Regions from separate parts of the Vibrio glycogenivorans genome, predicted to be linked through region 2. Evidence: predicted binding sites of a transcription regulator. Region 2 holds the regulator's gene; each other region holds the start of a gene.
What was found. The regulator MetJ, encoded in region 2, represses methionine synthesis genes. The targets are predictions, from matches to a motif close to TTAGACNTNTANANGTCTAA.
Positions count from the first base shown of each region.

Region 1 (4,223 bases), on a different contig from region 2:
CCACCGCCGCCAATATCGCGCCAACCACTGAGCCGATAATTAGGAACGGCAAGAAGTCACTCAATGGTGCCCCCTGAACCGAGGGGTAGAGGGCATGCAGCAGCGCCGCAATACGCATCCAGAAAATCATCGCCACAGCTAAAAGAACCGCAAATGCCCACTGTGAGGATGAGTTGCGTCCAATTGCCTTCATTGAGTGCATCAGGCTAGCGCGGCGCCCTTTTTCTCGCTGCCAGCTAGCGTCGTATAAACCGAGTGCCAGAAACGGACCTATCAACATGTAAACGATAAGACTCGGTAGAATAACCAAATGGGTTCCCTGAGCTTGAACCAGCATAACGATGCCGATCGCCGCCGCCATAAAGCACAGGCCGTAAAAGGCGCTGATGATCGGCATGCGAATAAAGTCATGAAGCCCCTGTGCTAGCCAATGAAATGGCGCAGAGGTAGAGAGTTGATTACACGGTATAGTGCGCGCGTACTCTTGGTCAGACGGCTTATTTTTACTATCGAAGTCTGACGATTGGTATGTACGAGGCATGCTTCCTCCTTGATGCGTTTACCCTAACTATTCTATTTATCTAACTAGGTGCTGGGGCCAAGCATTGGCACCCAATGCAACCGATATCCTGTATACGGTGCAAGGCGGCACAAAGGACAACAAACCATCATGTCGATGCAGAGACTGCGTCACACGCAATATCACCAGTGCTAGTAGGTGTTTGTGCGCGCAGTGATATAACTATTGATGGGGATTAGGGAAAATTCAAATCTAACTCACAAAAACTTCATAGATGAAGTTTCAGGGGCGGGGAGCGAGTACGGGCGAAGCCCTACGAGTAGCGAGTAGATTGGTGGGCGTGGGAAGCCAGCTGGGTATTTTGGAGCTGAACACAGAGTGGAAGTTTAGCATAGGGGAGAGCAGTGTGATTGAGATGTGACGATTATTAAACCGCGCACTAGACTCCTCGCCCCTCGGAACGAAGTGAAACCCGCACCTCGCCCCTAAAATAAAGCCCAGCGAGGAGCTGGGCTTTTGGGAAAAAATTATTGGGCTTTATTTTATTTAATGCCAGCAAACTCACGCAGCATTGCTGCCTTGTCTGTTGCTTCCCATGGGAACTCTTCGCGGCCGAAGTGACCGTATGCTGCGGTCTTTTTGTAGATTGGCTGAAGAAGGTTCAGCATCTCTTGTAGGCCGTATGGGCGTAGGTCGAAGTTTTGGCGTACTGCTTCGATGATGATCTCGTGTGGTACTTTTTCAGTGCCGAACGTCTCAACCATGATTGAAGTAGGATCTGCTACACCGATAGCGTAAGACAGTTGGATCTCACAGCGGTCTGCCATGCCAGCGGCAACGATGTTTTTCGCTACGTAGCGTGCTGCGTATGCTGCAGAGCGGTCAACTTTTGATGGATCTTTACCAGAGAAAGCACCACCACCGTGACGCGCCGCGCCACCGTAGGTATCAACGATGATCTTACGACCGGTTAGACCACAGTCACCCATAGGACCGCCGATAACGAAACGACCGGTTGGGTTGATAAAGAAATTGGTCTCTTTGTTGATCCACTCAGAAGGTAGTACTGGCTTGATGATCTCTTCCATTACCGCTTCACGCAGGTCAGGCGTTGAGATTGAATCACAGTGTTGAGTCGATAGAACGACTGCATCGATACCAACGATCTTGCCTTGGTCGTACTGGAACGTTACCTGAGACTTTGCGTCTGGACGTAGCCAAGGTAGGGTGCCGTTCTTACGCACTTCCGCTTGCTTTTGTACTAGGCGGTGTGAGTAGGTGATCGGAGCTGGCATTAGGATGTCAGTTTCGTTGGTCGCGTAACCGAACATGATACCCTGGTCGCCCGCGCCTTGCTCTTTCGGGTCTGACTTATCAACACCTTGGTTGATGTCTGGCGACTGTTTACCTATGGTGTTTAGAACCGCACAAGAGTCTGCGTCAAAGCCCATATCAGAGTGAACATAGCCAATCTCACGCACGGTTTCACGCGTCAGCTCTTCGATATCAACCCATGCAGATGTTGTGATCTCACCACCAACCATAACCATGCCGGTTTTTACGTAAGTTTCACAAGCAACACGTGCTTTCGGATCTTGCTCAAGAATTGCGTCTAGAACGGCATCTGAAATTTGGTCTGCAATTTTATCTGGGTGACCTTCTGAAACTGACTCAGAAGTGAATAGGTGCTTAGCCATGAGAGCTCCACTTTTTAGCGATCGATTATAGCCGTACCTCACTGCCCAAGTTGGCATCGCGGCTATCAAGGAAATTCATTTTGTAGGTGTTTCTACATCTAGACGTCTATTCTAGTTTTCAACATCTGAATTACAAGTGATTTTTGACATTAATTCCAGTTAATCGTTTGCGTAAATTGCTACAAAAAGTAGGGGTATTAACTGGAGCTGGACTCAAATTAGGTAAGTAAACGTTTGCAGAGTCAGGTGCCCTCTGCGACAATACCCCGCGCTGCAATGCAGCTTGGTAAACTCTTTCTCTTTTGCACATGCACTCAGGAGCAGTAATGTCGTCTCGTAAACATCTAGCTAATGCAATCCGTGCCCTAAGCATGGATGGTGTTCAACAAGCAAACTCTGGCCACCCAGGCGCGCCTATGGGTATGGCTGATATCGCTGAAGTTCTTTGGCGTTCTCACCTAAACCACAACCCAGCGAACCCAGAGTGGGCAAACCGCGACCGCTTTATTCTTTCAAATGGTCACGGCTCAATGCTGATCTACTCTCTACTGCACCTCAGCGGCTACGAGCTATCGATTGACGATCTGAAAAACTTCCGTCAACTGCACTCAAAAACTCCGGGTCACCCAGAGTATGGCTATGCACCTGGCGTTGAAACGACAACCGGTCCTCTGGGCCAAGGCATCACCAATGGTGTGGGCATGGCGATCGCTGAAAAAGCGCTGGCGGCTCAGTTCAACAAAGAAGGCCACGATATCGTTGACCACTTCACTTATGTCTTCATGGGTGATGGCTGTCTGATGGAAGGCATCTCGCACGAAGCATGCTCACTGGCGGGTACGCTGGGTCTTGGTAAGCTGATTGCGTTCTGGGATGACAACGGTATCTCTATCGATGGTGAAGTTGAAGGCTGGTTCTCTGACGACACGCCTAAGCGTTTTGAGTCTTACGGCTGGCACGTAATCCCAGCGGTTGATGGTCACGATCCTGAAGCGATCAATGCCGCTATCGAAGCGGCGAAGGCAGACCCTCGTCCAACTATTATCTGTACCAAGACCATCATTGGTTTCGGTTCGCCTAACAAGTCTGGCTCACACGACTGTCACGGTGCGCCACTAGGCCACGAAGAAATTGCCGCGGCACGTGAATTCCTAGGTTGGGAACACGGTCCGTTTGAGATCCCATCAGACGTTTACGCGCAGTGGGATGCAAAAGAAGCCGGTCTTGCTAAGCAAACTGCTTGGGAAGAGAAGCTAGCAGCGTATGAAGCGGCTTACCCAGAGCTAGCGGCTGAGTTCAAGCGTCGTGTTAATGGCGAGCTACCAGCTGAGTGGGAAGAGAAAGCGAACCAAATCATCGCTGATCTACAAGCAAACCCAGCCAACATCGCTTCACGCAAAGCTTCACAGAACGCGCTTGAGGCATTTGGTCAAATGCTGCCAGAGTTTATGGGCGGTTCAGCTGACCTAGCGCCTTCAAACCTGACCATGTGGTCTGGCTCTAAGTCGCTAGAAGCGGACGACTTTGCGGGTAACTACATCCACTACGGTGTGCGTGAGTTCGGCATGACAGCGATCATGAACGGTATCGCTCTGCACGGTGGTTTTGTCCCTTACGGTGCAACCTTCCTGATGTTTATGGAATACGCGCGTAACGCAATGCGTATGGCGGCACTGATGAAAGTGCAAAACATCCAGGTGTACACGCACGACTCTATCGGTCTAGGCGAAGATGGCCCAACTCACCAACCGGTTGAGCAGATGGCTTCACTACGCATGACGCCAAACATGAGCACATGGCGCCCATGTGACCAAGTTGAGTCAGCGGTTGCTTGGAAACTGGCGATTGAGCGCAAAGATGGCCCAACATCGCTAATCTTCTCGCGTCAAAACCTAGCGCAGCAAGAGCGCAGCGCTGAGCAAGTCGCTAACATTGCTAAGGGTGCTTACATCCTGAAAGACTGTGCAGATAAGCCTGAGCTTATCCTAATCGCAACAGGCTCTGAG
Region 1 is NZ_JBPVIS010000011.1:47,448-51,670, forward strand. It holds gene ACSTTG_RS19105 (DUF2189 domain-containing protein) at 1-541, opposite strand, end outside; gene metK (methionine adenosyltransferase) at 1,063-2,217, opposite strand; gene tkt (transketolase) at 2,544-4,223, shown strand, end outside.
Region 1: a site for MetJ is predicted at 2,308-2,327, ahead of metK (methionine adenosyltransferase). Genes of this name have one in related genera too.

Region 2 (4,223 bases):
CGCAGCATGTATTGATCGGGCTGCGAGTCATAAGACAAAGGCTCTAATTGAGCGCGCTTGAGCTTCTCAAGCACTTCTCGCTCGGCGCGTTGATAGTCGTGGTTATGAGAGAAGCGCAGCTGGATCAGCAAGACATCATCGAGTGAGGTGATAATCTTGGCTCCGCGGCCAGAGGCAAGGACACGCTCGATGCGAGTTGAGCCCGCTTCTGGTTCGTAGCTGCATCGTAGGTGCAAGTCCATGGTGCTTTGAGCAACAGGCTGCAAGGTACGGCTATGCAGCACGGGCGCAGCGAGGCGAGCGAGTTCATTGGCTTCATCGAGGCGCAATAATGGCAGCAGACAGGCATCGTTAACCAGTCTCGGGTCGGCACTGTACACACCGGCCACATCACTCCAGATCGTCACACGCGAGACTTCCGCCAGGGCGCCAATAATCGTTGCGGAGTAATCCGAGCCGTTTCGACCGAGCAATACGGTTTCACCGCGGAAGTTTTGCGCCATAAAGCCGGTAAAGACGACACGATGATGACTGTGTTGGGCCAGGAGCTCTTTGAGCAATGGATAAGACGCGCCGCGGTCGATCTCTGGCTGAGTGCCGCTTTCTGCGCGTAAAAACTGGCGAGAATCTTCTGCAACGGCTGCCAGGCCTTGTTCACATAACACTGCTGCCAATAGGCGTGCTGACCACATCTCACCATGGCCAAGCACAGACGCTCTGATCTTTGGATTAATCGGATAGGCCAGCTCCCCAAGGGCGCTAAACTCGGTGATTACGTTATCCAGTAGGCGCGCCTTACTGGCTTCATCCTGGATTAGCTCTTCGACTAATTCCAATTGGAATTGGCGCAGGGCCTGCAAGGTCTCGTGGGCGAGTCGGCCATCTCTCTCTAGGTTATCCAGAAACTCAATCAGCTGATTGGTGGTCTTGCCTGCGGCAGAAACCACCACCAGATCCTCGCTCGATGAGTAATCGCGCAGGATACTCACCGCCTTTCGATAGCACTCCGCATTGGCAAGGCTGCTACCGCCAAATTTGTGCAACTGACGCTGTTGAGTCATGTTAAAACGCCTCCTTAGCTTTGGTGAAGGCTTGTTCTAGGTCAGTAATAAGGTCTCGATGATCCTCAAGCCCGACAGAGAGGCGTAATAGGTATTGCGAGATCCCAGCTTCTGCTAGGGCTTCTTCTCCCATTGCGCGGTGAGTCATAGACGCAGGGTGACAGATCAAGCTTTCTACGCCACCTAGCGACTCGGCAAGTGAGAACAGCTCAAGTTGAGCGACGAAGAATTTCAACTGTTCGAACGAGCCGGCAAATTCAAAGCTTAACATCGAACCAAAGCCTGACTGCTGTCTTTTAGCGATCTCATGGCCTGGGTGACTCTCAAGGCTTGGGTGGTGCACTTTGCTGACTAGTGGCTGCTCGACCAGATAGTTGAGGATGTGCTGTGAGCTCTCTTCATGGACGCGCATGCGGGCGCCTAGCGTGCGAATTCCACGCAGGGTCATGTAGCTATCAAATGGTGTACCGGTTGCTCCAATGCAGTTACCCCACCAAGCGAGCTCCTCGGCATGCGCTTCGGTTTTGGTGATCACGACGCCACCAATCACATCGGAGTGGCCATTGATGTACTTAGTGGTAGAGTGGATAACAAAATCCGCGCCCAGCTCAAGTGGCTTTTGGTACACAGGTGTCAAAAAGGTGTTGTCGACGGCAACTAGGGCGCCGACTTTTTTGGCCTCGGCGCAGATTGCAGCAATATCAACCACACGAACTAAGGGGTTTGACGGGGTTTCAAGTAAGATTAGCTTGGGTTTTTGTGCCATGGCGCTGGCGAGTGCATCGTTGTCGGTTTGATCGACAAACTGTACTTTGAAGTCACCCTTTTGCGCTCGGGTGTTAAACAGACGATAGGTTCCACCATAGCAATCATGTGGCGCAATAATCAGGTCATCGGGACCCAAAAACGCCGAAACCCATAGATTAAGCGCGGAAGTGCCGCAGTTGGTGACGACGGCCCCACAGCCTGACTCTAGCTCGTACAAAGCTTGCTCAAGTAGCCCTCGATTTGGATTGCCAGAACGCGTATAGTCATACTTAGGCACATCCCCAAAGGCTGGAAAGCTGTAGTTGGTCGAGAGATAGATGGGGGGAACAACCGCATGGTGTTGAGTGTCTGATTCGATGCCAGTGCGAACGGCAATGGTGGCAGGCTTGCGTGCGCTCATATGAGTGTCCTTCCCAAAAAAATAATTGTGCTTCACAAAACCGTTACACCGACGGGGTATAACGGTATAAAATTCCATTAGCAGACACTTTACTGTTCCCACAACAAGACGTCAATACTTCTAGACGTCTATATGTCTTTGCTCTTAGCCTTAAATCCGGCTAAAATATCTCCCTTACTCACTCCAAACAAAAATGACTAAAGGTTTCTCATGGCAGACTGGAATGGCGACTACACTAGCCCATATGCTGAGCATGGCAAAAAAAGCGAACAGGTAAAGAAGATTACCGTGTCAATTCCGCTTAAAGTACTGAAAGTATTGACGGATGAGCGTACGCGTCGTCAGATCAACAACCTGCGCCATGCCACCAACAGCGAGTTGCTGTGTGAGGCATTCTTGCATGCGTACACCGGGCAACCTCTGCCAACCGATGAAGACTTGCGTAAAGACCGCCCTGATGAGATCCCGGCTGAAGCCAAAGCGCTGATGACCGAGATGGGGATTGAGTTTGAAGCGTTTGATGAAGAGTAGCGTGTAGGCTGCTCTCAATAGGATTGTGACAGGTGGGCGTGCGCTGACCTGTCTTTTAAGATCTCAGGGATATATGGTTCAACACAGTAAAAAGAGACGTACCACTCTACAAGATATCGCCGACCAGGTTGGCGTCACCAAAATGACCGTGTCGCGCTATATGCGAGACCCGAACTCCGTTGCAGAAAAAACCCGGATTAAGATTGCTCAGGTCGTCGAGGATATCGGCTATATCGAAAACCGAGCGCCTGCGATGCTGGCAAACTCGTCGAGTAAAGCCATCGGTATCCTATTGCCTTCTCTGTCTAACCAGATCTTTGCCTCGTTTGTGCAGGGCGTAGAAACGGTCACTAAGGCTAATGGCTACGAAACCTTGATTGCGCACTTTAGCTACGATGAGCAAGAGGAAGAGAGCAAGATTGCCTCGCTGCTCTCTTATCAGGTTGACGGCTTGATCTTGACCGAGAGTCATCACACTCAGCGTACGCTGCAGATGATTAAATCCGCCGGTGTCCCGGTGGTTGAGACCATGGAGCTGCCAGAGCAGCCGATTGATATGGCGGTCGGCCTAGATCATATTGCTGCTTCTTATGATGTGACTAAGCAGATGATTGCCGCTGGCAAACGCTCCGTCGCCTATTTTGGTGCACGTTTGGATACTCGAACCCGCCTACGTATGGCTGGTTATGACAAGGCGGTGATTGAGGCTGGTTTCACGCCGAAACATATTCTGACGGAGGCGCACTCGAGCTTCTCGATGGCGGATGACCTTCTAGATATGGCCTTTGCACAATACCCAGATCTTGATGGTGTGTTTTGCACCAATGATGATATCGCCGTCGGGGTACTACTGAGTGCCCAGCGCAGAGGTATTCAAGTGCCAGAGTCACTGTCTGTGGTGGGGTATAACGCGCTCGATATCGGTAATATCGTCAGCCCTAAACTGACCAGTGTCGATACGCCACGCTTTGAGATTGGGGTCAAAAGTGCCGAGCTGTTGGTCGCGCGCTTAAAAGGCGAGCCCATCGAGAACCACAGTGTAGATATGGGTTATCGAGTCAACTCTGGAGAGAGTATCTAAATAAAAATGGAGCCGACTGGCTCCATTTTTAGTTCTACGCGTAAGGGGTTAAACGATAAAGCTTGCACCGTCTTCAGCGCTCGAGACACTCTGTCTTAGGACGCTAAATAGGTTTCTTCCCCAAGTCTGCTGATTCGCCTCGGTATCGATCGCGAGTGGCTCACGTCCAGTCATATCAGACAGGTTGTTTAGCTCACCCGTTTCACAGTTGAGCTGGAGCCTATCGCCGTCACGGACCAAGCCAATCGCACCGCCTCGCAGGGCTTCTGGTGATAGGTGGATCGCTGATGGGATTTTGCCTGAGGCGCCAGATAAACGACCATCGGTGACCAAGGCCACTTGGTGGCCGGCTTTTTGGATATTACCCAAGATAGGCATAAGC
Region 2 is NZ_JBPVIS010000024.1:29,906-34,128, reverse strand. It holds gene ACSTTG_RS23650 (bifunctional aspartate kinase/homoserine dehydrogenase II) at 1-1,061, opposite strand, end outside; gene ACSTTG_RS23645 (O-succinylhomoserine (thiol)-lyase) at 1,063-2,229, opposite strand; gene metJ (met regulon transcriptional regulator MetJ) at 2,440-2,760, shown strand; gene ACSTTG_RS23635 (substrate-binding domain-containing protein) at 2,834-3,841, shown strand; gene edd (phosphogluconate dehydratase) at 3,890-4,223, opposite strand, start outside.

Region 3 (4,223 bases), on a different contig from region 2:
TGGTAGCTGGGCTGCGTCTAGTTCAACGATAGTTAGGTTTTTCGGGTTAGCCTTGATGTCACGCACGGTTGCCAGAAGACCAACGCCTTCAGTCAGTTCAAGCAGGCCTTGTTGCTCAAGCAGTAGCAGAGAGCGACCTAGGTTAGTTGGGTCATTAGGTACCGCGATACGCGCGCCATCGGCAATCTCTTCAACCGATTCAACTTGCTTTGAGTAGCCTGCAATTGGATAAACGAACGAGTTACCGGCAACCGTCAGCTTGTAGCCGCGGTCAGCCACTTGCTGGTCTAGGTATGGCTTGTGCTGGAATGCGTTCAGATCAATTGAACCATCATCTAGCGCTGCGTTTGGTGTTACGTAGTCAGTAAAGGTAACCAGTTGTACGTCTAGGTCGTAGTTTTCTTTTGCAATCTTTGCTGCAACTTCAGCTACTTGCGCTTCTGCGCCAGCCATAACACCTACTTTGATTGTGTTGCTGTCGGCTTCTTTGTTACCACAGCCTGATAGTACTAGCGCAGATGCTGCGATGGTTAGAAGGCCTTTTAGATTAAGTTTCATGACTCTCTCCTTGTAAGTGTTGTTAGAATTTAGCGGTGATCAACGCGACGAACAATCGCATCACCAATAGATTGAATAATTTGCACCAGCACGATCAGCATGACCACGGTCACGGCCATAATCACCACGTCATAACGGTGGAAGCCGTAACGAATCGCGACATCGCCCAAGCCACCACCACCCACGGTCCCGGCCATAGCAGAGTAGCTCACTAGGGTAACCAGTGTGATGGTCACTGAGTTGACGATGGTTGGCAGTGCTTCTGGTAGCAATACCTTAGTAATAATTTGCGTCGGTGTGGCGCCCATCGATTGGGCCGCTTCAACCAGACCGCTCGGCACCTCAAGCAACGCACCCTCAATCAGGCGTGCGACGAATGGGATGGCACCAATGGTCAGTGGGACAATCGCTGCTGTGGTACCAATAAAGGTGCCAACCAACAGCTTTGTTACAGGAATAATAGCCACCATCAGCACCAAAAATGGCACTGAGCGGCCGATGTTAACGATCGCGCCAAGGGTTGCATTAAGTTTGGTGTTCTCAAGTAGGCCACCTTTTTTGGTGGTGTGAAGTATAACCCCCAGTGGAATACCGATAGCAAAGCCAACGATGCCCGCAACACCGACCATGTAGATGGTTTCCCAAGTAGCGCCAAGTAGGAGGTCGCCATTGAGGCTCAGCCAGTCAGTAATACTCTTAAAGGACATAACCTAACACCTCAACTTTTACTTTGTGTTCTCTTAGATAATCAATGGCTGCATTGTCATCAGCCTCGTTGCCAAATAGCTCGGCAACCATCATGCCGAACTTCACGCCGCCTGCGTAGTCAAGGTCAGAGCTCAGAATGCTGACATCGATATTAAATTTACGCGCAATCTGGCTCATGACAGGCGCGTCCACGGTTTCTCCGGTGAACTCTAGACGCACTAGTGGGTAGCTGCCATTAACACGTGTCGCTTGCAGGCGCTGCTGGTAGTCTTCAGGGATCGATAGGTCGAGCGTTGAGCGAATAAACTCGTGCGCCAACTCCGTCTTCGGGTGGGCAAAAATGTCACCGACGCTGCCTTTTTCAACCAGCTCGCCGCCACCGATGATCGCGACCTCGTGACAGATGCTCTTGACTACATCCATCTCGTGCGTGATCAAAAGCATAGTGATGTTCAGCTTGCGGTTGATCTCTTTAAGTAGCTCAAGAATTGATTGGGTGGTTGCAGGGTCAAGCGCACTGGTGGCTTCATCACACAACAGCACCTTAGGGTCACTGGCAAGTGCACGCGCAATCGCGACACGCTGCTTTTGACCACCACTGAGGTTGGCTGGATAAGACTCATGCTTATCGGCCAAACCCACCAAGGCCAATAACTCAGTGACTTTTTGCTTGATCTGCTCGCTACTCTTGCCTGCCAACTCTAGTGGCAGGGCAACGTTGTCGAATACGGTGCGTGATGACAGCAGGTTAAAGTGCTGGAAGATCATGCCAATATTGCGACGGGTTTCACTTAGTTGCTTCTTAGATAGGGTTGTGAGGTCAACGCCATCGACAATGATAGAGCCGCTGGTTGGCGCCTCAAGCATGTTGACGCAACGAATCAAGGTACTTTTCCCTGCACCCGATGAGCCAATCACCCCAAAGATGGTTCCTTGAGGAATATGAAGATTGATGTCTTTGAGGGCATTGATTTGCTTCGCCCCTTGGTAGAACACCTTATTTACTTGATTAATTTCTATCATCGATAAACCTGTAAACTTGCTCAGGCAACAGTGAAAAATACTGTTCAGTAGCACATTGAATAGCTGATGCTATGGGTTTCATCGTTTTAAGTCAATAGATATTTTTACGTCTAGACGTCTAAATGGTTAACCGTCCATGTTTTAAACGAAAATGCGGGTGCTCTCTTTTTCAAAGCGTGCGATAATTGAGGTAATTAACCCATATATAGAGAGCCCTGTTTTGGCAAAACCTGCTGTATTTCTCGATCGCGATGGCGTGATCAACGTAGACCACGGATATGTGCACGATGAGCACGAATTTGAGTATATCGATGGGGTTTTTGAGGCCGCTAAACAACTCAAGCAAATGGGCTATATGTTGGTATTGGTCACCAACCAGTCGGGGATCGCGCGCGGCAAGTTCTCAGAGGATCGCTTCCTTTCACTGACTCAGTGGATGGACTGGAACTTTGTTGATAACGGGGTGGAGTTCGATGGCATCTATTATTGCCCTCACCATCCAGAACACGGTCAAGGCGACTACCTACAAGACTGTGAGTGCCGCAAGCCAAAACCTGGGATGTTCAATTCAGCAAAAGACTTCCTCAAGATCGATATGGCCAACTCAGTAATGGTCGGTGACAAAGCCGAAGATATGATGGCAGCTAGCGCAGCAGGTGTAGGCACTAAGATCTTAGTTCGCACAGGCAAGCCAATCACCCAGCAGGGCGAAGCGCTTGCGGACAGCGTACTGGATAGCATCGCGGATGTGCCAGCGTATTTGAAAAAATAGCTTAGAAAGGCGAGAAGCGAGAAAATTTTCCAACCTTGATCACTGCTGTCAAGTGTCACTGCACCTCGAGCGCAGCGTACTCGCAGGGCAAAGCCCGATCTCGCCTCTCGCCTCTGTTTTTCAGAAACAAAAAAAGCCAACTCCGAAGAGTTGGCTTTTTTTAAATATGGTGGGGGGGGACGGATTCGAACCATCGAAGGCAGTGCCGGCAGATTTACAGTCTGCTCCCTTTGGCCACTCGGGAACCCCCCCAGGGGTTTTATGCTCTCACAAGCAAAACTCAGAATGTTTTCCCAACACGTTTTCCAAGTTGTTCTCACGCTTTTCAACAGCGAAGAGAAATATATGGTGGGGGGGGACGGATTCGAACCATCGAAGGCAGTGCCGGCAGATTTACAGTCTGCTCCCTTTGGCCACTCGGGAACCCCCCCAGGGGTTTTATGCTCTCACAAGCAAAACTTAGAATGTTTTCCCAACACGTTTTCCAAGTTGTTCTCACAGCTTGTTCACAGCTAAGAGAAGTATATGGTGGGGGGGGACGGATTCGAACCATCGAAGGCAGTGCCGGCAGATTTACAGTCTGCTCCCTTTGGCCACTCGGGAACCCCCCCAGGGGTTTTATGCTTTCACAAGCAAAACTCGGAACGTTTTCCCAACACGATTTCCAAGTTGTTCTCACGCTTTTCAACAGCGAAGAGAAGAATATGGTGGGGGGGGACGGATTCGAACCATCGAAGGCAGTGCCGGCAGATTTACAGTCTGCTCCCTTTGGCCACTCGGGAACCCCCCCAGGGTTTTCTACTTTCTAACAACCTTAGTGGCTGTGAAGTAAACTCAGCAAGTTTTCCCAACGCTTTGCTTGAGTGCGGGGCGCATCATAGCAAACTCTTGCAGGCTGTAAACCCTTTTTTTAGTATTTTGAATTGAACGGTGCCTTTTTATGCAAAGTGGCGCAATTTTTACCGAAAGCATCGTGTTTGCAGCTGGCATTGACGCTTTTCACCTAGAAGATCGTTTCGCTATAGTGCACGTAAATGCTTATAAGTGTCACGCCCTAAACTGCATTTTGGCTAAGAGGGACTCAGCCTCTCTTCAAGGACGTGATTTAAAAGCTTAGTGGAGCAATATAGCCCCTTGTTGGTACAGGCCGTATGTTCATAAG
Region 3 is NZ_JBPVIS010000009.1:79,007-83,229, reverse strand. It holds gene metQ (methionine ABC transporter substrate-binding lipoprotein MetQ) at 1-558, opposite strand, end outside; gene ACSTTG_RS17320 (methionine ABC transporter permease) at 588-1,265, opposite strand; gene metN (methionine ABC transporter ATP-binding protein MetN) at 1,255-2,289, opposite strand; gene gmhB (D-glycero-beta-D-manno-heptose 1,7-bisphosphate 7-phosphatase) at 2,510-3,061, shown strand; tRNA gene ACSTTG_RS17305 (tRNA-Tyr) at 3,229-3,313, opposite strand; tRNA gene ACSTTG_RS17300 (tRNA-Tyr) at 3,408-3,492, opposite strand; tRNA gene ACSTTG_RS17295 (tRNA-Tyr) at 3,588-3,672, opposite strand; tRNA gene ACSTTG_RS17290 (tRNA-Tyr) at 3,767-3,851, opposite strand.
Region 3: a site for MetJ is predicted at 2,392-2,411, ahead of metN (methionine ABC transporter ATP-binding protein MetN). Genes of this name have one in related genera too.